Regions from separate parts of the Hydrogenophaga sp. PBL-H3 genome, predicted to be linked through region 1. Evidence: riboswitches for the same ligand, from Rfam matches in the RefSeq annotation. Region 1 holds a riboswitch; the other holds the start of a gene.
The links. A riboswitch is a leader RNA that binds a small molecule or an ion and turns the genes downstream of it on or off. The one in region 1 is predicted to bind S-adenosylhomocysteine.

Region 1 (11,812 bases):
GCCGCTTTCCTTCACCAGCGCATCCGGTGCGGTGCGGCGAGCCATGGCAATGGACAGCATGGGTTTGTCGTACACGTCGCCCGCGCAGGCCGTGACCACGGTGATCGGAAGGCGGGCGTCGAGCGCCCGCAGCGCCTCGGCCATCTGCCAGCCAGCGCGACCGGCACCGACGATCACCACGCCCGCCGCGCCGCGCGGGGCCACTGGCGCGCTGTGGGCGAGGCCGGCGCGCAGGGCATCCCGGCTGGGTGGTGTGTAGGGCGTGAAGTCGGCCTTGGTCACGCCGCACAGCGGGCAGGCCCAGTCGTCGGGGATGTCGGCGTAGCGCGTGCCCGGAGCCAGGCCGCCGTCGGGGTCGCCGTCGGCTTCGTTGTAGATGTAGCCGCAGGCGTCGCAGATGTACTGCTGCCAGGGCGCGAGGGCGCTCTCCACGGCGGTTGGCAGGGGCTTCGACAGGCTCAGCCCGAACGGTGGAGTGGGCAGGGGCATGGAGGGATCGGTGCTCATGCCGGCATCACCTCGGCTGACAGCCGCGCGATCTCTTTGCGCAGGTGTTTGATGGCGGGCGTGACGATGGCCACGAAGTGCGACTCGCGCACACGGCGTTGCACGGCCGAGCTCATGAGGTAGCCGCGCGCGCCCTGGTGCAGCAGGGCCGACTGCGCCGCGCGCAGAGATAGTTCGGCACCGTGGGCACGTGCGTCTAGCACGTCGATGAAGAACTCCACCGACGGGTTGTAGGGCGTCTGGGCCAGCTTCATCACACGGGCGGTCAGCGCGTCCAGCTCGGCCTGCAATGCGTCGGGCCGGTCTTCCAGAAACTGGTTCACATGGCCCAGCTGCGCCTCCACTTCCCAGATGGAGTCGATCGCACCCTGTGTCACACCCACCGCCATGCCGCACTGGAGCATGACGAAGGCCGCACGGATGCGGGCAATGAACGGTTTGGCGGCGTCGGCCATCAAATCGTTCGCGCCAATGAAATGGTCTTTCAGGCGCAGGGCGTAGGTGCCCGTGCCCTCCATGGCCGAGAAGCTCGGGCACTCGCGCAGCTCCACGCCCGGCGCGCCGCAGCGCAGCAGAAACATCACCTCGCGGCCGATGGGCTCGTCGCCGTTCACCACCGCGGCAATGGCGCCGCAGCTGTGGTCGGGTCCGAGGTTGCTGACCCAGGGCAGCGAGCCGTTCACAAGGTAGCCGCCTTCCACCGGCGTGGCCTTGAGCAGCAGGCTCTCGATCTGCGCGTAGCTCTTCATGGGGTTCGACAAGGCCGTGCCGCCCAGCGTGTCGCCGCGCACATGGGCCATCAACACCTCGCCATTCAAAGCGGGGTTGCCCGACTGCTGCATGTACAGGCCGCACACCGCCTGGCACCACATCATGAAGCCGGTGGCGCCGCACACGCGCGAGGCCTCGGCCATGGCGCGGATCGACAGGCCGAAGTCACCCGGTCCGGCGTCGCCGTCCAGGTGCGCGCTCATGGCCCCCAGGGCGGCGAGCTGCTGCAGCTCGCTGCGTGGGTAGTAACCGGTGCGGTCGATGGACTCGACCACCGCCGCCAACGGGCCCTGCGCCACCTCGCGCACCGCGGCCAGCAGCGTGTTGGCCGAGGTCTCTTGCGTCAGCTCGCGAGGCAAATCATTCGGGTTCATTCAAGCTCCAACAGGTGGGTAAGCCCTTCGACAGGCTCAGGGCGAACGGAGGGGGTGCTCAGGGCGAACGGAAATTCCCGTTCGGGCTGAGCCTGTCGAAGCCCAGCCCGAGTCAGGAAGGGTTCAGGCCAGCGCGATCTCGAACGGAATCGGATTGCGCATGGTGTTGGCCACCGGCGAGTAGAAATTGGCGTGCTGCACGATCTCGTCGAGCACCTCGCGCGGCGCGTCGCCTTCCACCAGCACCTTCACCCGGATCGCCTGGAAACCCATCTCCGCCGGCGTCTTCTCCAGCGCGCCACCAGCGCCCCACGCAGCGGGGTTGCCAATGTCGCCTTCCATGAACACCTCGAGCTTGCTGAGCTTCACGCCCTTCCAGGTGGCCACCGCCGTGATGCCCACCGCGAGACACCCGCCCAGGCCCGACAACGCGATCTCGCCGGGGGCAGGCGCGGTGTCCTGGCCAAACAGGTGCAGCGGTTCGTCCACCACCACCGGCGCGTGGTTGCCCACGGTGGACAGGGACCGGTACTGGCCCTCCATCACGGTGTGGACCTTGTTGGTGCCACGGCTGGCGGGGTTGGCCTTGCCCTTGGCCGCGAAGGCCGCTAGGCCCTCGCTGTCGATGGGGCGCAGGTAAGCCTTCACGGTGGTCACAGGCTCAAGCGTGTCGGTAGCGGACATGGTGTCTCCAGGTGTTCAGGGTCGGGGGAGAAGGTGTCAGGCGGCGAGCGCCAGCGCAGGCTTCTTGGTGGACTTGGCCAGCGGCAGGCCGGTCTCGATCGGCAGACTCTCGTCGCGCGACCACTCGTTCCACGAGCCGAAGTACATGCGCACATCCGAGAAGCCGGCCTGCTTGAGCGCCAGGAAGGTGTTGGACGCGCGCGCGCCCTTGAAGCAGTAGAGGTAGATGGTGTCGTCGGTGGTGATGCCGGCGGTGGCGCACTCGGCCTTCACCTCGTCGGGCGTCTTGAACACCGGGCCTTGCGCGGAAGGCTTCATGAAGCGGTACCACTCCAGCCACTTGGCGCCGGGCAGGCGGCCCTTGCGGGGTGCGAAGTCCTTGCCGTAGGGCGACGACGATTCGCCGATCCACTCGTCGATGTCGCGCACGTCGAGCAACACCGTGTCGGTGCCCAGCGCGGCCTTCACATCGTCCTGCGTGAGCATCACGTCAGACGTGGGCAGATCGGTGGGGAAGGTGGCGGGCGTGGGCGCCACGGCCGTGGTGGAGATGGGCAGGCCCGCGGCCTTCCAGGCGCTGAAGCCGCCGTTGAGCACCTTGATCTTGGGGTAGCCCAGCCAGGTGAGCAGGTAGTAACCGCGGCACGACTGGCCGTAGCCGCTGTTCATCGCGTCTTCGTAAAACACCGCCGTTTCCTTGCCCGACAAACCAGCCGCGCCCAGCGCGTCGGCAAACGTGGCCTTGAGGGATTGCAAACCCTCTGGCGTGGAAGTGGCGAGGTACGTGAACACCTCACGCAGGTTCACGGCGCCGGGAATGTGGCCAGCGGCGAAGGTATCCGCGTCGCGCGTGTCGATGACCACGACAGGTTCGGACGACTGCTGCGCAGCAAGCTGGGCGGGGGCGATCAGGGTGGCTTCAATGCTCATGGAGACCTCGCGGAAGTGGCGGAAGGCGGGATTGCCTGAGGTCTCTAGCGCAACCAACGTGCCAGGGTGTCGGGCACGGGGGTCCAGGCGCGCGGGGCGTTGAATTTGCTGGGTTTATCGGGGTTTGGCTGGGGGAATGCGCTGGAGGTGGCCCTGTCCTGGCCACACCACTGTGTCGACACAATGTCAACACTGTGTCGATCAGTAACCTTTCAAACGGATGGGTCAATGGCACAAAACCCGGGATTCCAGTCAACCTACAGGCCCCATCTCCTTCCGCCTCGAACTGGCACGCATGCGATTCCGATTTCGATTTTTCGTCATATCACTCGCATTGCTGGCATTCGGGTTCGTGCCGCCCCCGACAGCAGCAGCAACGGAGCAAGACGGACAGGCAGGCGAACGTCGGGTGGACGCGTCTCAAGCCCGGGTGTCCCTGACACCGTCGGCGTCCATGGTCATGGATGCGAAGGCCAACCTCACCGTTGACGAGGTCCTGGCGCTGGCCCGCAACGGCTTGGCAAAGAAGCTGGACCAAGGTGTGTTCAGCCCGGGTTACAGCTCGGCAGCCTACTGGTTTGTTGTTTCACTGGAGAACGGCGGAAGCCAACCGCTGGAACGTTTGCTGGTGTTCAACCCCATTTGGCTGGACGACCTCCAGGCCACCCTGGTCGCGTCCAACGGCGCTGCGCAGAGCGCGGCAGGCGGCGACAGCGTCCCGTTTTCGCAGCGCGCCGAGGCATTTCGCAGGGTCAATTTCTCCCTGACGGTGCCGCCGGGTGGCGCCACGCTGGTCGTGCGCGCAGCGACCAGCGACCCATTCTTCATCGGCATGGAATTGCTGGACCGCGATGCCTTCGAGCGGCTGGCCGCTTCCGAGGCCTTGTACTTCGGCCTCCTCTACGGCGGCCTGCTGTCGTTGCTCTTGTTCAACCTGATGCTGTTTCTCACTTCGCGCGAGAAAACCTACCTCGCCTACTGCGTCTGGCTGGCAGCCTTTCTGGTCATGCACGCCACCTACAACGGGCATACCTTCCGCTGGGTGATGCCGGAGTCTCCACAGCTGTACGCATGGTTCTCATCCATCGTCATTTATGTGTACAGCTTTTTCGGCCTGGTCTTTGCCCTCGTCTTTCTCGATCTCAAGAACAAGCTTCCCGCGGCCCATGTTTGGACGCTGCGCCTTCTGGCTGTCCTGGTGCTGTCGTTCTTCGTGACCATGCTGGGCGGCTACCGGGCGCATGTCATCAGCGCGATTGCCTGGGTGGTCATCTTCGGGCTGGGTGCATTCACCCTGGGGTGGTTGTCCCTGCAGCGGCGCAACAAGGCGGCAGCGCTCTATCTGTGCGCCTCCACAGCCGGGCTCGTGGGTTCCACCTTCACCGCATTGACCGTGATGTCCGTGCTTCCCTTTTCGGAATGGACCTTCAGAGCGGTTGACATCGGCATCCTGATCGACGCCATCATGCTGTCGCTGGCTTTGTCTGCCCGCATCGCGCAGGTGCAGCGGCTCGAACGACTGCGGCGGTTCTTCTCCCCGGCGGTGGCGGACAAACTGCTGTCGGCCACCAGCGAGGAGCTGTACCAGCCACGCCACCGTGAAATCGTCGTCCTGTTCCTGGATTTGCGGGGCTACACCGCATTCACCGTGAAGCATGGCGCCGAAGAAGTCATGCGCATTCTGGGCGAGTTCCACGCGGCCATGGGCAAACTGGTGATTGAGCATGAAGCCACGCTGGAGCGGTTTGCCGGCGACGGGATGATGATCTTCTTCAACGACCCGGTGGAAGTTTCCGACCCAGCCAAAAGAGCGGTCGTCATGGCCATGCAAATGCAGGCCGATTTCTCGAGGCTCAACGAAATCTGGGGGCAACGCGGGTACAGCCTGGCCATGGGCATCGGCATTGCGCAGGGCATGGCCACCATTGGCGCCATCGGCTTCGAGGGTCGGCGCGACTATGCGGCCATCGGGAATGTGACCAATCTGGCCGCCCGTTTGTGCGCAGACGCGCATGCCGGCCAGATCCTCGTATCAAGCGTTGTGGCTCGCGAGATCGAGGATGAGATGCCTGTCACGAGCGTCGGTGCGTTGAGCCTGAAAGGGTTTTCCGAGCCGGTCCCTTGCTATGAGGTGCCACAGCCCTCGCGCAACCCTGCGGCGCAGGCGAGCGGGTCAAGCCCGCAGTCGATGCCAGACCTCCACGTTGAAGGATGCTGAAATTGAAAAACACGCTCTGGAACCAGCCTGAACTGGCAGCCGACCACTTTCTGTACCACCGCAAGGGTCCTTGGCCCCAGCCCAGTCCGACGTACCCGATGGAGCAGGCCCCCGAGATCCTGAACGTCCCGCCGGAAGAAACCTTGCTCTGGAACCAGGCGATCGGTTCGCGCTACTTCAAGACCCTGACGTTCTACCCCGGTGGGGCGGCGGCCAACGCGGTGGCGGGCAGTCAGCTGCCCATACCTTCGGATGCCGAGTTCGTCCGCATGATGACCAACTCGGTGTTTGTGCGGTCCTTGAGAAACACGGAGGGCAACACCTGGGTGGCGGATTTCGCCCCCATGCGCCTCATCGAGGACGACACGCTGCCGGGCACCTATGCCCGACAGGTCAATGCCATCTTCAAGCGCAACGGCGACCAGTTTTCCTGTTCCCATATCGAGGTCACCGTCCCGGCCCAGATGGTCTTGACCGTAACCCCTGCCGATCCGGCCTGGAACCTGGCCAAGGCTTACGCCCTGCAAGCGGCCTCCTACATCGGCCTGTTCGTGGGGCATCCAGCCTTGCATTTCCCCATGGACTCGGTCAACGCCGTCACCAAGACGGCGGTGCCGCGCAACCACCCGCTGTTCCAGCTGCTGTTTCCTCACAGCACCTACGCGCTGGCCGTGGACAACGCGGTGCTCGAGACCGACGACGGCATCCTCAGCAGCGATCCACCCGGCACCTGGTTCGACCCGCTCACCGCCACGGGCCTGGTGATCAAGCGCCTGTTCGGTGCGGGCTATGCCGGCTACGATGGGCATGCGGGGTGGTACCCGAAATACAACTACATGAAGCCGTGGATGGACGACAGCGTCGACTACGGGCATTGCCTGAGCTTGTACTTCCAGCCGTTTCTGACCTTCTGCACGGTGGTGGCCCGGGAGATCCTCAAGGCCAGCCCGAACGACCCTTATGTCGAGCGCTGGGCGAACTACCTCAGCGCCCAGCTCCACGGCTTTCCCGACGGGAAAGCCATCTTCGAGGGCGATACCCTGGCCAGGGCCATGGCCGTCTACCTGTGGGACGTGACGGTGGCCCACGCCGCCGACCACTACAGTTTTTACAACGACATCACGAGCCCGCAACCCGGACCCGCCGGCACCCGGCTGGCGGCCTGGAAGTTTTTGCGTTTGCGGGTTCCGCCACCCACGAAAAAAACAGACGGTGCCGATGTGAAACTCGTGGGGGACGTGTGCCACCCCGATGACCTGTACCGGGCCGAAATGGCGCAGGAGATGTTCTTCAAGAGCGTGACCCTCTGGCCCAACCTGGTGGACACCGCCTACGCCTTCACCTCGCCCACCCTGCTGGTCGCCCAGAAAGACTTCCACGACAAATTGAGGGAGGTCAGCCGAACTGTGGCGTCCGTGATGCCCAACTTCATGCCGCTGGAACCAGCGGACCCCAAGAAGTACACACCCGAGGAATATTCGGTCACCATCTCGGCCAGCATCCAGTACTAGCCGGGTCCGGACGGGCCGGGCACCCGCCGGATAAGCGCCTATTGGCTGACGACGCCATCAGCATCCAGCGCAGGCGGGCGCAGCAGGTCTTCGTCGATGCCCATGACCGCGCTCGCGCGTTCGACCGCCCGCCACAGCAGCGGCGGCATCTTCAAGATCTCGTCGGGCGAATCGGCCTGTGCAATCCAGTTGCTGATTTGCTGGTGCTCGTCGGGGGTCAGCAATGCCAGGTTCAGCATCTCGTCGATTGTTTTCATGGCGGCGTCTCGCAAGTCTTGGTCAATGGCGCCGATGCTGTCACACATCCGTTGCGCCGGCTCTCAGTCCAACCCCTCAACCCCACGCTTCACCGCAGCCCCGCCTTGCGCAGCCGGTAGCTGAACTGCCGCAGCGTGAGCCCCAGGCTTTGGGCGGCCTGGGTCTGGTTGCCATGGTGGCGCAGCAGGGCGTCTTTCAAGGTCTGCGTGCTGTGTGAACGGGCGCTCTGGTATTCGCGCACGTTGCCGGCGGGCAGGGGCAGGCCCGGCGGCGGTTCCGTGGCGGGCAGCGGCGTCAAGGACTCGGGCATGAAGCGCTCCAGCGCCACGGCGGTCACGCGGGTGTGGTCGGTCAGCAGCACCAGGCGCTCGATGAGGTTGCCGAGTTCGCGGATGTTGCCGGGCCAGCTGTGCGCCTCCAGCCGCGCCATGGCCTCGGGCGCCAGGTGCACGTTGCGCTCGTGCGCCTGGTTGGCGCGGTTCACAAAATGCAGCGCGAGCGCGCGGATGTCTTCGCGCCGCTCGCGCAGGCTGGGCAGGCGGATCGGGATCACATTGAGCCGGTAATACAGGTCTTGCCGGAAATGCCCGGCCTGCACCTCGCGCGCGAGATCGCGGTTGGTTGCGGCCACCAGGCGCACATTCACCTTCAGCTCGCGCGTGCCGCCCAGGCGCACCAGCGTGCCTTCTTGCAGGGTGCGCAGCAGCTTGCTTTGCATGGCCAGCGGCAGCTCGCCGATCTCGTCCAGAAAAATGGTGCCGCCGTTAGCCTGCTCAAACCAACCCGGGCGCGCGGTGTTGGCGCCGGTGAAGGCGCCGCGCTCGTAGCCGAACAGTTCGGATTCGAACAACGTCTCGGGAATCGCCGAGCAGTTCACCTTGATGAAGGGCTGGTCGTGCCGGCCGCTGGCCAGGTGCACGGCGCGGGCAAACAGCTCCTTGCCGGTGCCCGACTCGCCCAGCAACAACACCGTGGCTTGCGACTGCGATACGCGCTCCAGCTCGCCCAGCGCCTGCAGCAGCGCGGGCGAGCGGCCAATGAGCCCATAGCGCGCGGTGCTGGTGTCCAGCGCGCGGGCCAGGGCGGCGTTGCGCTCTTCGAGCTGGCGGGTTTCTTCGGCCACCAACTGTTCCAGCTGCAGCAGCTGGCCGGCCAGCGTGGCCAGGATGCGCAGCACCGCCAGGTCGTCGTTCAAATGGCGCTGGCGGCTGCGGATGCGGTGGCAGGCCAGCACGCCGATGGTGGCGCCGTTCACCTCGATGGGCAGCGCGATGAAGGCCACGGTCTGCGGCGGCAGCTGGCTGCGCGGTACGCAGCGGAACAGAAACAGCGGTTCGGCGTCCACGTCTTGCACGATGGCGGGCAGGCCCGTTTGCAGCACCCGCCCGGTGATGCCCTCGCCCCAGCGGTACACGCCGCTGGCCACCTGGCCAGCCGTGAGGCCGTAGGCGTGGCGGATGGAGGCCGTGCGGGCCTGCCCGGGGTGGCCTTGGTCGGCCAGCACCATGCGCCCGCGGTTCAGGCCGAGCAGCTCGCTCATCAGGTGCAGCATCTCGCGCAACACAAAGGCCGGCGCCAGGCTGCGGCCCACCAGCTTCATCACCTCGCGCATCAGCAGCAGCTCCTGGGCGTGCCAGTCGGTGCCGGTGTGGTCGGGGTCGGTGCGGTGGGGCATGGGGAGGGTCAAGCAAGCATCGCACCAGATCGCCTGTTGAGCGCCGCACCAGAGACCCGTTCGCCCTGAGCCTGTCGAAGGGCTCACGCGGAGCTGGCATGCAGGGCTTCGACAGGCTCAGCCCGAACGGGTGTTGGCCTGCCGCGAGGCCTGGCGCGTTAAAATCGTGGCCTCTCAAGGAGCGTTGCAGCGCCGGCGGACTTTCACGGTCCCCACCGTGCGTCAGGCTTGGGTGGGCACGAACAGGCCCAAAACGACGCTCACCACAGTCTGTTGTCCCCACACTGCCTTGGTGAGTCTCATGTCCTCCGTCTCCACTTCCCTGTCCTCCTCTTCCGTTTCCGTGCCGCCCATGCTGCTCTCCGGCCTGGAGCCGCTGCGCATTGGTTCGGACAGCCTGTTTGTGAACGTCGGCGAGCGCACCAACGTCACCGGCTCCAAGGCTTTCGCCCGCATGATCCTGAACGGCGAGTACGAGCAGGCGCTGGCCGTGGCGCGGCAGCAGGTGGAAAACGGCGCGCAGATCATCGACGTGAACATGGACGAGGCCATGCTGGACAGCAAGGCCGCCATGGTGAAGTTCCTCAACCTGATTGCCGGCGAGCCCGACATCGCGCGCGTGCCGGTGATGGTGGACAGCTCCAAGTGGGACGTCATCGAGGCCGGCCTGCGCTGCGTGCAGGGCAAGGGCGTGGTGAACTCCATCAGCATGAAAGAGGGCGTGGACGAGTTCAAGCGCCAGGCGCGGCTGGTCAAGCGCTACGGCGCCGCCGCCGTGGTGATGGCGTTCGACGAAAAGGGCCAGGCCGACACCTACGCGCGCAAGGTCGAGATCTGCGAACGGGCCTACCGCATCCTGGTGGACGAGGTGGGCTTTCCGCCGGAAGACATCATCTTCGACCCCAACATCTTTGCCATTGCCACAGGCATCGAGGAACACAACAACTACGCGGTCGACTTCATCAACGCCACGCGCTGGATCAAGCAGCACCTGCCGGGTGCCAAGGTGAGCGGTGGTGTGTCCAACGTGTCGTTCAGCTTCCGCGGCAACGACCCGGTGCGCGAGGCCATCCACACCGTGTTCCTGTACCACGCCATCCAGGCCGGCATGGACATGGGCATCGTCAACGCCGGCATGGTGGGTGTGTACGACGAGCTCGAACCCGAGCTGCGCGAGCGCGTGGAAGACGTGGTGCTGAACCGCCGGGCCGACGCTGGCGAACGCCTGGTGGAGGTGGCGGAAAACGCCAAGGGTGCGGCCAAGGACGACAGCAAGAAAAACGAGTGGCGCGCGCTGCCGATCCGCGAGCGCCTGAGCCATGCGCTGGTCCGTGGCATGAACGACTTCATCAGCGAGGACACCGAAGAGATGTGGCGCGAGATCGAGGCCGGTGGCGGCCGCCCGCTCAACGTGATCGAAGGCCCGCTCATGGACGGCATGAACGTGGTGGGCGACCTGTTTGGCCAGGGCAAGATGTTTTTGCCGCAGGTGGTGAAAAGCGCGCGCGTGATGAAGCAGGCGGTGGCGCACCTGCTGCCCTACATCGAGGCCGAGAAGCTGGCCCTGCAGGCCTCGGGCGCGGACGTGAAGCCCAAGGGCAAGATCGTGATCGCCACGGTGAAGGGCGACGTGCACGACATCGGCAAGAACATCGTCACCGTGGTGCTCCAGTGCAACAACTACGAGGTGGTGAACATGGGCGTGATGGTGCCCTGCCACGAGATCCTGGCCATGGCCAAGGCCGAGGGTGCCGACATCGTGGGCCTGTCGGGCCTGATCACGCCCAGCCTGGAAGAGATGCAGTACGTGGCCGGCGAGATGGAGAAGGACGCGCACTTCCGCGAGAAGCAGATCCCGCTGCTGATCGGCGGCGCCACCTGCAGCCGGGTGCACACCGCCGTGAAGATCGCGCCGCACTACAGCGGCCCCGTGGTCTATGTGCCTGATGCTTCGCGCAGCGTGGGCGTGGCGCAGGGCTTGTTGTCGGACCAGGCGGCGCAGTACATCGCCGAGCTCAACGCCGACTACGACAAGGTGCGCACCCAGCACGCCAACAAGAAGCAGGTGCCGCTGTGGCCGCTGGCCAAGGCGCGCGCCAACAAGACCCCCATCGACTGGCGCAACTTCGAGCCGAAGAAGCCACGCTTCATCGGCAAGCGTGTGTTCAAGAACTTCGATCTGAACGAGATCGTGAAGTACATCGACTGGGCGCCCTTCTTCCAGACCTGGGACCTCGCCGGCCCCTTCCCCGACATCCTGAAAGACGAGGTGGTGGGCGAAGAAGCACGGCGCGTGTTCAGCGACGGCAAGCGCATGCTGCAGCGTCTGATTGAAGGCCGCTGGCTCAGCGCCAGCGCGGTGGTGGGCCTGTACCCGGCCAACAGCGTGAATGACGACGACATCGAGCTCTACACCGACGAGAGCCGCCGCGAGGTGGCGCTCACCTGGCACGGCCTGCGCCAGCAGGCGGAGCGCTTCGAGGTGGACGGCGTGATGCGGCCCAGCCGCTGTCTCGCCGACTTCGTGGCGCCCAAGGGTGTGGCCGACGACTACGTGGGCGTGTTCGCCGTTACCGCCGGCCTGGGCGTGGAGAAGAAGGAAAAGCAGTTCATCGACGACCACGACGACTACTCCGCCATCATGCTCAAGGCCCTGGCCGATCGCATGGCCGAGGGCCTGGCCGAGTGCATGCACCACCGGGTGCGCACCGACCTCTGGGGCTACGCGGCCGACGAGGCGCTGAGCAACGACGAGTTGATCAAGGAGAAGTACCAGGGCATCCGTCCGGCACCGGGCTACCCCGCCTGTCCGGACCACACGGTCAAGCGCCCCATGTTCGAGCTGCTGCAATGCGAAGACATCGGCATGGCGCTGACCGAAAGC
Region 2 (11,812 bases), 650 kb from region 1:
CCGACGAGCAGAAGCACTGGGTCAAGGCCGGCTCGCCGCAGTGGAACGGCAAGTGGAACCAGCACTGGTACGGCGTGGACCGGTTCTTCGAATACCTGGAAAGCAAGGCCTACAAGATGCACATCCGTGTGCTCTTGTCCAAGTACCGCAGTTACACCGAATGCCCGAGTTGCGGCGGCGCCCGTCTCAAGACCGACAGCCTGCTCTGGCGTCTGGGCACGAAGGCGCAGGCGGATGCGGTGCTGCCCGTGGCGAAACGCTATTTGCCGAAAGGCGTGAAGTGGAGCCGAGCGCAGGTGGAGGCCTTGCCGGGGCTGTGTCTGCACGATTTGATGTTGTTGCCGCTGGACCGGTTGCGCACGTTCTTCGCTTCTCTGGCTCCCTCCCCCGCTGGCCAACAAGCCCCCATCCCAACCTTCCCCCAAGGGGGGAAGGAGCCGAATGCCGGCCAGGCGCAGGCCCTCAAACTCCTGCTTGACGAAATCAACACCCGCATCCGTTACCTCTGCGAGGTCGGCATCGGCTACCTCACCCTCGATCGCCAGAGCCGCACGCTGTCCGGTGGCGAGGTGCAGCGCATCAACCTCACCACGGCGCTCGGCACCTCGCTGGTCAACACCTTGTTCGTGCTCGACGAGCCCAGCATCGGCCTGCACCCGCGCGACATGGCGCGCATCGTTGATGCGATGCTGCGCCTGCGCGACGCGGGCAACACGCTGGTGGTGGTCGAGCACGACCCGGCCGTGATGCTGGCCGCCGACCGCCTGATCGACATGGGCCCAGGCCCGGGCGAGCGCGGCGGGCAGATCGTCTTCGACGGCACGCCCGAGTCGATCCGCAGCGCCGACACGCTCACCGGCGCCTACCTGGGCGCGCGCAAGACCATCGGCATGGGTTTCAAGCGCGCGGTGACCGACAGCACGCCGCGCCTGATCCTGGAAGGTGCGCGCGAGCACAACCTGAAGGACGTGTCGGTCGAGTTCCCGCTGCAGCGCCTGGTGGTCGTCACCGGTGTCTCCGGCTCGGGCAAGTCCAGCCTGATTCAAGACGTGCTGGCCCCAGCGCTGCTGCGCCACTTCGGCAAGTCCACCGACACGCCCGGCGCGTTTGACCGCCTGCTCGGCGCTGAGCAACTGAGCGAGGTGGTCTTCGTCGACCAGTCGCCCATCGGCAAGACAGCGCGATCCAACCCGGTGAGCTACGTGGGCGCGTGGGATGCGATCCGCGCGCTGTTCGCCGACGCGCCACTCTCGCGCCAGCGCAGCTACACCCCCGCCAAGTTCAGCTTCAACAGCGGCGACGGGCGCTGCCCCACCTGCGGCGGCTCGGGCTTCGAGCACGTGGAGATGCAGTTCCTGAGCGACGTGTATCTGCGCTGCCCGGACTGCGACGGCAAGCGTTACCGGCCCGAAATCCTGGAGGTGCGCATCGAACGCGGCGATCGATCGCTCAACGTGGCCGACGTGCTCGACCTCACGGTGAGCGAGGCCGCCGCGTTGTTCGCGAACGACCGCGAAGTGATCCGCGTGCTGCAGCCCATCGTGGACGTGGGCCTCGAATACGTGAAGCTCGGCCAGCCTGTCCCCACGCTGTCGGGCGGCGAGGCGCAGCGCCTCAAGCTTGCGGGCTTCCTGGCCGAGGCCTCCAAGAGCGCGAGCGCGAGCCGCCAACCCCTCTCGCGCAAGGGCACGCTGTTCCTGTTCGACGAGCCCACCACCGGCCTGCACTTCGACGACATCGCCAAGCTCATGCGCAGTTTGCGCAAGCTGCTCGACGCCGGCCACTCGCTGGTGGTGATCGAACACAACCTGGACGTGATCCGCTCGGCCGACTGGTTGATCGACCTCGGCCCCGAAGGTGGTGACGCGGGTGGCCTGGTGGTGGCCGAAGGCGCGCCCGAGCAGGTGCGCGAACACGCGAGCAGCCACACGGCCAAGGCGCTGCGCGAGTACGCCTTGTCCATGGGCGAGGTCCACGCGGTGCGCGAGGGTCGCGTGGCCGACTACCTGGGCCAGTCCAGCGGTCTGGCCGCAGCCGCCCGGCGCAGCGACCAACATGGTCACGCCATCCGCATCGTCAACGCCAAGGAGCACAACCTCAAGAACCTGAGCGTGAACATCCCGCGCGGGAAGTTCAACGTGATCTCCGGCGTGAGTGGCTCGGGCAAATCCACGCTGGCCTTCGACATCCTGTTCAACGAAGGCCAGCGCCGCTACCTGGAGAGCCTGAACGCCTACGCGCGCAGCATCGTGCAGCCCGCGGGCCGGCCCGAGGTGGACGCGGTCTACGGGATTCCGCCCACGGTGGCGATCGAGCAAAGACTCTCGCGCGGCGGGCGCAAGAGCACGGTGGGCACCACCACCGAGGTCTGGCACTTCCTGCGCCTGCTCTATGTGAAGCTGGGCACGCAGCACTGTGTGCACGATGGCGCGGCCGTGATGCCGCAGAGCGCCGACAGCATTGCAGCCTCCATCCTCAAGCGCTACGCGGGCCAACACATCGGCCTGCTCGCGCCGCTGGTGGTCAACCGCAAGGGCGTCTACACCGAGCTGGCCGACTGGGCGCGCCCGCGCGGCCACACTCATTTGCGCGTCGATGGCGAGTTCCTCCCCACCACCGGGTTCCCGCGCATCGACCGCTTCAAGGAACACACCATCGAGCTGCCGGTGGCCGACTTCGTGGTGAACGCTGACCAGGAAGCCCAGCTGCGCAGCCAGCTCGCCAAGGCACTGGAGATCGGCAAAGGCGTGGTGCACGTGTTGCACCCGCTCGACGGTCTGGCGCGGGCGCTGGAAGAGGGTGCTTCGACGCGCGAGCTGGGTCGGCTGGAGGTGTTTTCCACCACGCGCGCCTGCCCGGTGTGTGCCACCAGCTACCCCGAACTCGACCCACGCCTGTTCTCGTACAACAGCAAACACGGCTGGTGCCCCGACTGCGTGGGCACGGGCCTCAAACTCTCGCGCGACCAGCGCAGCGTGCTCGACGATTCGGTGCGCGACGACAGGGAACGCGGGCGCGAACAGAGCTTTGCCGAACCCGAGGTGGAAGACCTGGTGGACGAGGTCTGCCCGGGTTGCGAAGGCACCCGCCTGAACGCCCAGGCCCGCGCGGTGAAGTTCAGCGCGGTGGGCATCACCGACGTGGCGCGCTTGTCGGTGCGCGAGGTTCGGAGTTGGGTGCAAGGCCTCATGAAAGAGGCCGTGATGTCCACGCGCGAAACCGGCATCGCACGCGACCTGCTGCCCGAAATCGAAAGCCGCCTGGCGTTTCTGGAAGAGGTGGGCTTGAACTACCTCACGCTGGACCGGGGCGCGCCCACGCTCAGCGGCGGCGAGGCGCAGCGCATCCGCCTCGCGGCGCAGCTCGGCAGCAACCTGCAGGGCGTGTGCTACGTGCTCGACGAGCCCACCATCGGCCTGCACGCACGCGACAACGCGATATTGCTCAACGCGCTGCACAAGCTCGGCGACATGGGCAACACGCTGGTGGTGGTGGAGCACGACGAAGACACGATCCGTCGCGCCGACCACATCATCGACATCGGCCCGAGTGCTGGCAAACGCGGCGGGCGTGTGGTGGCGCAGGGCAGTGTGGACGACCTGTCGGCGAACCCGGAGTCGGTGACGGGCCGGTATTTGCTGCACGCGATGAAGCATCCACTGCAGCCGCGGCGCGAGGTGACCCCGCTCGACCCCTTCCCCCGCTGGGGGAAGGCAGGGATGGGGGCCGGCGCTCCGAATGCAGCGGCTCAGGCGAGCCCCCACCCCAGCCCTCCCCCAGCGGGGGAGGAAGCCAGTCATTGGCTGCAGGTGCACCGCGCCCAACTCCACAACCTCAACCAGCTCGATGCCGCCGTCCCCCTGCAACGCCTGGTGGTCATCACCGGCGTGTCCGGCTCCGGCAAGTCCACCCTCGCACGCGACGTGCTGCTGACCAACGTGGCCGCCGCCGTGGCCCAGCGCAGCACCAAAGCCGGCCGCGACGCCATGGACCAAGGCCAGTTCCCCGCGTGGTCCGGCTGCGCCAGCGTGAGCGGCTTCGAGTCCGTGGACCGTGTGCTCGAAGTCGACCAGACACCCATCGGCAAAACGCCACGCAGCTGCCCGGCCACCTACATCGGCTTCTGGGACACGGTGCGCAAGCTGTTCGCCGACACGCTCGAAGCCAAGGCGCGCGGCTACGGCCCGGGCCGCTTCAGCTTCAACACCGGCGAAGGCCGCTGCCCGGGCTGTGAAGGCCAGGGCATGCGCACCATCGAGATGAGCTTCCTGCCGGACGTGAAGGTGCCCTGCGAGGTCTGCCATGGTGCGCGCTTCAACCCGGAAACCCTGGCCGTCACCTGGAAGGGCAAGAGCATCGGCGACGTGCTGCAGATGGAGGTGGACGAAGCGGTCGACTTCTTCGCCAGCATGCCCAGCATCGGCCACCCGCTGCAGCTGCTCAAAGACGTGGGCCTGGGCTACCTCACGCTGGGCCAGCCCAGCCCCACGCTCAGTGGCGGCGAGGCGCAGCGCATCAAGCTGGTGACCGAACTCAGCAAGGTGCGCGACGACATCACGCGCCGCGGCCAGAAGCCGCCGCACACGCTCTATGTGCTGGACGAACCCACCGTGGGTCTGCACATGGCCGACGTGGAAAAACTCATTCGCGTGCTGCACCGCCTGGTGGACGGCGGCCACAGCGTGGTGGTGATCGAGCACGACCTGGACGTGATGGCCGAAGCCGACTGGATCATCGACCTCGGCCCCGAGGGCGGAGGTGGCGGTGGCCTCATCGTGGCCGCAGCCCCGCCCGACGAGGTGGTGCGGCTGGACACGCACACCGGTCGCGTGCTGGGGCCGGTGCTGGCGCGTGCTTGATGAACGTCCTTTCCCCCGTTTGCCCTGAGCTCACCTTGTCCGTTCGCCCTGAGCCTGTCGAAGGGCTTGCGCGATGCTGGTGGGCGGGGCTTCGACAGGCTCAGCCCGAACGGGTATGGGCTCAGTCCGAACGGGTATGGGCTCAGCCCGAACGGATGCGGGTTCGATTCAAACAAGGCAAGGCGTGAGCGCACACCAGGTCATCCACATCCACCCGGCCGCACCTCTCCAGCCTGCGCTGGGCGCACCCTGCAACGGCTGTGGCGTGTGCTGCCTGGCCGAGCCTTGCCCACTCGGGCAGGTGCTTTCACGCAAGCGCAGCGGGGCGTGTGATGCCTTGCGATGGGACGAAGTGCAATCGGTCTACCGCTGCGGTGCCATCACTGATGCCGCCGGTGTGCTGGGCCCGCGCTGGCGCTGGGCGGCACCGGTGTTGCAGAAGCTGGCGGGGCGGTGGATTGCCGCGGGTGGGGGGTGCGATGCCCACCTGAACAGCGATCGGGGCTGATCAGCGCGCGAACAGCGCGACCACGCCGATGCCCAGCGCGGCGAGCACAAACATGAGCACGCGCGTGCGCACGCGCAGCAACTCCACAGCGGCGACCAGGCGCGCGTTCTGCTCGGCCAGCTCAGCCAGGGTCTGCGCCATCTGGGTCTGTGTCTGCGTCTGCTGGTCGATCAGTTGCCGGGCTTCAATGAGCCGGTTGCGCAGTTCACCCAGGCTGGGCGGTGTGTCCGACACGAGGTCCATGGGCGCGCCGGTGACGGGCGCTGTCTCGGGCGTCTTCTGCCGCTCCATCAGTTTGCGCGCGGCGTTGAGCACCTTGGGCGCGTGTTCGATCACGTCGCCCCAGGGAATCACTTTGAGGGCGAGCAGCCAGGGGATGGCCATGGGGAGGGTCCTTTCGCAGGGCGGAAACGCGGAATGCACCCTTGGGAGCAGCTTAACCCCGTGGGGTTCCCGCAGATGGGGACGGCGCTGCGCGTCTCAACAGCCACCAGCCCAGCCCGGCCACCGACAACAACAGCACCGGAAATCCCACCGTGGGCGCCCACTGCAGGGCCGCGGCGCCGGCGGCCGGCGCCAGCACGCCGCCCAGCGTGTAGGAGAGCACCAGCACGGCGGTGCTGTTGACCAGCGTGATGCCGTCTTCGCGCGAGCCGATGTCGATCATGGCCAGGGTGTAGAGGCTGCCGCCGGCGCCACCCCATAAAAAGGCCACTGGCGCGGCCAGCCAGGGTGTGCCGGCCACGAAGGGAATCACCAGCGTGGCCAGCAGCGTGATGAGCGCACACATCCGCATGATCGTCAGGCGGCTGGCGCGGGCGTTGCCCCAGCGTTGTGCAGGGTGGTGGGCCAGGCGGTCGGCCAGCAGGCCGGCGGGCAGCATCATGATGGCGCTGCCCAGGCCGCTGGCCGACACCAGCAGCGCAGCGGCGGTGGCGCCCAGGCCCAGCGCCAGACCGTACAGCGGCAGGATGGACGTGAGGCCGCTCTCGAAGAAACCGCCCACAAACCCCACCGTCATGATCAGCGGGTGCAGGCGCAGCGCGTGCCACACGCCCGATAGGCCAACCTTGGCGTTGTGCGCATCGGCGGCGGCAGGCAGGCGCGGAATGAGCAGACTCCAGCCCAGGCCGAACACGGTGAGCGCCAGCGCCAGCCAGAGCGCCGCATCGCTCTGCGCGCCGTACCAGGCCAGCACCAGCGGGCCGAGCACGAAGGTGGTGCCGACCATGGTCTCGAAAATGCCGACGTTGCGCCCTCGCTGTGTGGGCGGTGAAAACTCCGCCACCACGGCTTCGGCCAGCACCCAGCGCAGGCCGGCGGCCATGCCTTCGATGAGGATGCACACGAACCACAACACCAGCGAGTGGCTGAACAGGAAACCCATGATGGCCACCACCGGCACGAAGGCCGCGAGCCACAGCGAGGGCCGCCTGCCCAGGCGCTGCGTGATGGCCGAGGCAAACGGTGTCATGGCGAACACGCCGAGCCAGCCGGTGGCCACGAACACGCCGGCCAGCGCCGTGGACACGCCATCGCCCTTGAGTCGCAAGAGCAGCAGTGGCATGAGCATGAAGTAGCCCACCAGCTGGAAGAAGGTGGAGCCAAAGATGGCCACCAGCCCGAGGCGCGCCTGTGCGGGCACCAGCGCGCTGGGCGCGGTGCCGGTGAGGGCCTGGCTGTGCTGCGGCGGCAGCGGGTGTTCGCTCATTTGTCGATGGCCGAGAGCACCGCGTCCGCCACTTCGGCAAATCCCGCGCCGCGCGCGCCCTGCGCGACAAAGCGCGGGTGGTGGCTGAGCGCGGCCCAGAAGCGCGCCACGTTGGCCACGCCCACGCTGTGCGGGAAGTGGCCGAACATGCGCGCGTCGTTGGTGGAGTCGCCCACGTAGACCCAGCGGTCGAGTTCGGTATCCAGGTCGCGGCCCAGGCGCGTGCGCACGATCCAGCGCGCGCCGGCCAGCTTGTCGTGATCGCCGATCCAGCCGTTGATGTGGATCGAGCTCACGGTGGCGTTGAGGCCATCGCGGCGCATCAGCGCCACCACCTGCGCGATCTCGGCTTCGTTCAGGTGCGCGAACTCGCTGTGGTCGATGGCGATGTCGGTTTCGCGCCCGGGGCTGTCGGTGGCCAGCCGGGTTTGCGGCAGTTCGCGCAGCACGCGCTGTGCCGTGGCCTGCAGGCGGGCGAAGTTGGTGGTTCGGGTGGCGGCGTCTTGAAGGTAGTCCCGGCGGAGCCGGCCGTCGTCGCTGCGCCACAGCGCCACGGCGCCGTTTTCCGCCACGATCGCGTCCACCGGCCAGGCCAGTGCAAAGGCCTCGCTCCAGCCGGCCGGCCGGCCGGTGATGGCCAGCACCGGCAGGCCAGCGGCGCGCAGGCGGTGCAAGGCGTCCAGCGCATCGGGCGTGATGGCACCGTTGGTCGTCAATGTGTCGTCGATGTCGGTCAACACCCCATGGATGCGCGCGCGCGCCGCGGCGGGCCACAGGACGAGCGGGGAGGGCGTGGGGAGGGTCGGCATGGGGCCGGGAGTGTCGCACAGGCGTGTAGCAGGTCCGGGTTTGAGTCCCTACAAACACCCACCCGCAGGCTTGCTGGGCTAAAATCCCGCATCCGAGGAGCGTTGCAGCGTCCCCATTTGCGGGGCGTGAGGCTCGGACCATCCATGCAACGACGCTCATCCACATCCGTGCGATGAGCTTTTTTTCGCCCGCTGATGTGGTTTATCCATCCTTACTGGAGCGAACCATGAATGCCCGTCTGAACAACCCCACCTTCACCGATTGCGCGATCGCCGACATCACCCTGGCCGATTGGGGCCGCAAGGAAGTCAAGATCGCCGAGACCGAAATGCCCGGCCTGATGGCCATCCGCGAAGAGTTCGCCAAGGCGCAGCCGCTCAAGGGTGCGCGCATCACCGGCAGCATCCACATGACGATCCAGACCGCCGTGCTGGTCGAAACCCTGCAAGCCCTGGGCGCCAGCGTGCGCTGGGCCTCGTGCAACATCTTCTCCACGCAAGACCACGCCGCCGCCGCACTGGTGGCCAACGGCACGCCGGTGTTCGCACACAAGGGCGAGTCGCTGGACGAGTACTGGGACTTCACCCACCGCATCTTTGAATTCGGCGCCGCCGGCACCGAAGGCGAAGGCCCCAACATGATCCTGGACGACGGCGGCGACGCCACCCTGCTCATGCACCTGGGCCAGCGCGCCGAGAAGGACGCCTCCGTCCTGAACAATCCACAGAGCGAAGAAGAGATCTGCCTGTTCAACGCCATCAAGGCCAAGCTCTCCGAAGACAAGACCTGGTACACCCGCAAGGCGGCGCAGATCATCGGCGTGACCGAAGAGACCACCACCGGCGTGCTGCGCCTGAACGAGATGTCGGCCAAGGGAACACTGCAGTTCCGCGCCATCAACGTCAACGACAGCGTGACCAAGAGCAAGTTCGACAACCTGTACGGCTGCCGCGAGTCGCTGGTCGACTCCATCAAGCGCGCCACCGACGTGATGATCGCCGGCAAGGTCTGCGTGGTCGCTGGTTACGGTGACGTGGGCAAGGGCTCGGCCCAGGCCCTGCGCGCCCTCAGCGCCCAGGTCTGGGTGACCGAGATCGACCCCATCAACGCCCTGCAGGCCGCAATGGAAGGCTTCAAGGTCGTGACCATGGAATACGCAGCCGACAAGTGCGACATCTTTGTGTCCGCCACTGGCAACAAGAACGTGATCCGTTACGAGCACATGGCCGCCATGAAAGACGAAGCCATCGTCTGCAACATCGGTCACTTCGACAACGAGATCGACGTGGCCTCGCTCGAAAAGTGTGTGTGGGACGAGATCAAACCCCAGGTCGACCACATCACCTTCCCCGACGGCAAGAAGATCACCCTGCTGGCCAAGGGCCGCCTGGTGAACCTGGGTTGCGCCACTGGCCACCCCAGCTTCGTGATGTCGTCGAGCTTCGCCAACCAGACCATTGCGCAGATCGAGCTGTTCACCAAGCAGGACCAGTACGAAGCCGGCAAGGTCTACGTGCTGCCCAAGCACCTGGATGAGAAGGTCGCGCGTCTGCACCTGAAGAAAGTCGGCGCCATGCTGACCGAACTGAGCGACGAGCAGGCGGCCTACATCGGCGTCTCCAAGCAAGGTCCGTACAAGGCCAACACCTACCGCTACTGATCCGCATGCGGGCAGACCAACTGCTCGTCGAGCGCGGGCTGGCGGCTTCCAAGTCGCAAGCGCAACGGCTGATTGCATCGGGTGTGCGCTGGCGGCTGCCGCCGGGCGACTGGAAAACCGTCTCGAAGAACGGCGAAGAGCTGCGCGAGACGGTGGAGTTGCAAGCGGTGGACAACGCCGAGACGCGTTTTGTCTCGCGCGGTGGCCTCAAGCTCGACGGTGCGCTGCAACGCGTGGCGCTTGACGTGCGTGGCCTGCGCTGCCTCGACGTGGGGCAGAGCAGCGGTGGTTTCACCGACTGCCTGCTGCAGCGCGGCGCACAGCAGGTGGTGGGCGTGGACGTGGGCCAGGGCCAGCTGCATCCGCGCCTGCGCGCTGACGCGCGGGTGGTGTGTATCGAGCGCTGCAATGCGCGTGATCTCACCGTTGAGGCCTTGATGGATGCGGGCGGCTCAGCTGCCGCCGCACCGTTCGACCTGATCGTGGGCGACCTGTCCTTCATCTCGCAGACGCTGGTGTGGCCAGCGCTCGTCCCCTTGCTCACAGCGGGTGGGCATGTGCTCATGCTGGTCAAGCCGCAGTTTGAACTGCAGCCCGAGCACATCGGCAAGGGCGGCCTCGTGAAGAGCGAAGCGAGCTACCCGCTGGTGCGTGAGCGCATCGAGCAGGTGGTCCAAGACAGCGGCCTGGCGCTGCTGGACTACTTCGAGAGCCCGATCACCGGGGGTGACGGCAATCGCGAATTTCTGGTGTTCGCCCGCCTGCCGGCCTGAAGCTGGAGGCGGCGCCGGACCCGCACATTTCTGGAGAACCCCATGGGTCTGCCCGTGAGTTTTGAATTTTTTCCACCCAAGACACCCGAGGGTGTGGAGAAGCTGCGCGCGGTGCGCCAGCAGCTGTATGCGTTGAGGCCCGAGTTCTGCTCGGTGACCTACGGCGCGGGTGGCTCCACGCAAGAAGGCACCTTCAACACGGTGCGCGACATCCTCGCCGAATCGGTGCCGGCGGCCTCGCACTTCTCGTGCATCGGTGCCACCAAGGCCTCGGTGCGGGAGCAGCTCGCCACGCTCAAGGCCATGGGCGTGAAGCGCCTGGTGGCCCTGCGCGGTGATCTGCCCAGCGGTTATGGCGCGGGTGGCGAGTTCCACTACGCGAGCGACCTGGTGGCCTTCATCCGCGCGGAGACCGGCGACGATTTCCATATCGAGGTGGCCGCGTATCCGGAGGTGCACCCGCAGGCGAAGTCGCCCGAGTCGGATCTGCAGGCCTACGCGACCAAGGTGCGCGCGGGCGCGCATTCGGCCATCACCCAGTACTTCTTCAACAGCGACGCCTACTTCCGCTTTGTGGACGACGCCTACAAGCTGGGCGCCGACGTGCCGGTGGTGCCCGGCATCATGCCCATCACCAGCTCCACGCAGCTCATGCGTTTTTCGGACGCTAGCGGCGCCGAGATCCCGCGCTGGATCCGGCTGCGCCTGCAGGCCTTTGGCGACGACACGGCGTCCATCAAGGCCTTCGGCCTGGACGTGGTGACCGACCTGTGCGACCAGCTGCGCAACGGCGGCGTGCCGGCGCTGCACTTCTACACCATGAACCAGAGCGCGGCCACGCTGGAAATCGCGAAGCGCCTGCAGCTGTCATGAGTTTCAAGTCCGCGTTCACGCTCGCCCTGGCCACTGTGTTGTGGCTGGGCGGCTGTGCGACGCGTGCGCCCTCGCAGCCCGACCCGGTTGAGGGGGACGAGCCAGCCGCGGTACTGGAAGAGCGCGAGATCGAGCGGGGCCAGGCCTCGTGGTACGGCGATCCCTTTCATGGGCGGCGCACCGCCAGCGGCGAGATCTTCAACATGCACGATCTCACCGCCGCCCACAAGACGCTGCCCTTCGGCACGCGCTTGCGGGTGCGCAACCTCGCGACCGGGCAAGACGTGTTGCTGCGCATCAACGACCGTGGTCCCCACGTGAGGGGTCGCATCATCGACCTGAGCCGCGCTGCCGCGGCGCAGGTCGGCCTGCTGGGCAGCGGCACGGCGACGGTGGTGCTGCTGGCCGAATGAGTGCCTCGCGGCCCGCCGGATGCTCATGGACGAACTTCGCCCGGTGATGACCGGGCTGGAACTGGTAGCCTCCAACTGGGCGAGATGGCAGCGATCAGGCTGCACGCCCTCACATCAGGAGCCCGTATGCATTCCCCTGCTTCATTGAACCGCCGCACCGTGTTGATGGCCGTCGCGGCCACCGTGGCCGCGCCCGCGCTGAGGG

Region 2: linked by a shared signal. The riboswitch ahead of ahcY (adenosylhomocysteinase) and the one ahead of metH (methionine synthase) in region 1 are both predicted to bind S-adenosylhomocysteine.

What each region holds. Positions count from the first base shown of each region.
Region 1 covers NZ_CP044972.1:206,497-218,308, forward strand. Annotated here, with positions in the region: gene F9Z44_RS00980 (FAD-dependent oxidoreductase) at 1-507, opposite strand, end outside; gene F9Z44_RS00985 (acyl-CoA dehydrogenase family protein) at 504-1,652, opposite strand; gene F9Z44_RS00990 (OsmC family protein) at 1,776-2,336, opposite strand; gene F9Z44_RS00995 (sulfurtransferase) at 2,373-3,266, opposite strand; gene F9Z44_RS01000 (7TM diverse intracellular signaling domain-containing protein) at 3,721-5,484, shown strand; gene F9Z44_RS01005 (hypothetical protein) at 5,487-6,995, shown strand; gene F9Z44_RS01010 (hypothetical protein) at 7,034-7,252, opposite strand; gene F9Z44_RS01015 (sigma 54-interacting transcriptional regulator) at 7,342-8,928, opposite strand; S-adenosyl-L-homocysteine riboswitch at 9,099-9,197, shown strand; gene metH (methionine synthase) at 9,281-11,812, shown strand, end outside.
Region 2 covers NZ_CP044972.1:3,944,202-3,956,013, reverse strand. Annotated here, with positions in the region: gene uvrA (excinuclease ABC subunit UvrA) at 1-4,859, shown strand, start outside; gene F9Z44_RS18505 (hypothetical protein) at 5,044-5,367, shown strand; gene F9Z44_RS18500 (hypothetical protein) at 5,368-5,751, opposite strand; gene F9Z44_RS18495 (MFS transporter) at 5,804-7,078, opposite strand; gene F9Z44_RS18490 (HAD-IIB family hydrolase) at 7,075-7,887, opposite strand; S-adenosyl-L-homocysteine riboswitch at 7,976-8,052, shown strand; gene ahcY (adenosylhomocysteinase) at 8,115-9,548, shown strand; gene F9Z44_RS18480 (TlyA family RNA methyltransferase) at 9,554-10,321, shown strand; gene metF (methylenetetrahydrofolate reductase [NAD(P)H]) at 10,364-11,194, shown strand; gene F9Z44_RS18470 (septal ring lytic transglycosylase RlpA family protein) at 11,191-11,607, shown strand; gene F9Z44_RS18465 (Bug family tripartite tricarboxylate transporter substrate binding protein) at 11,734-11,812, shown strand, end outside.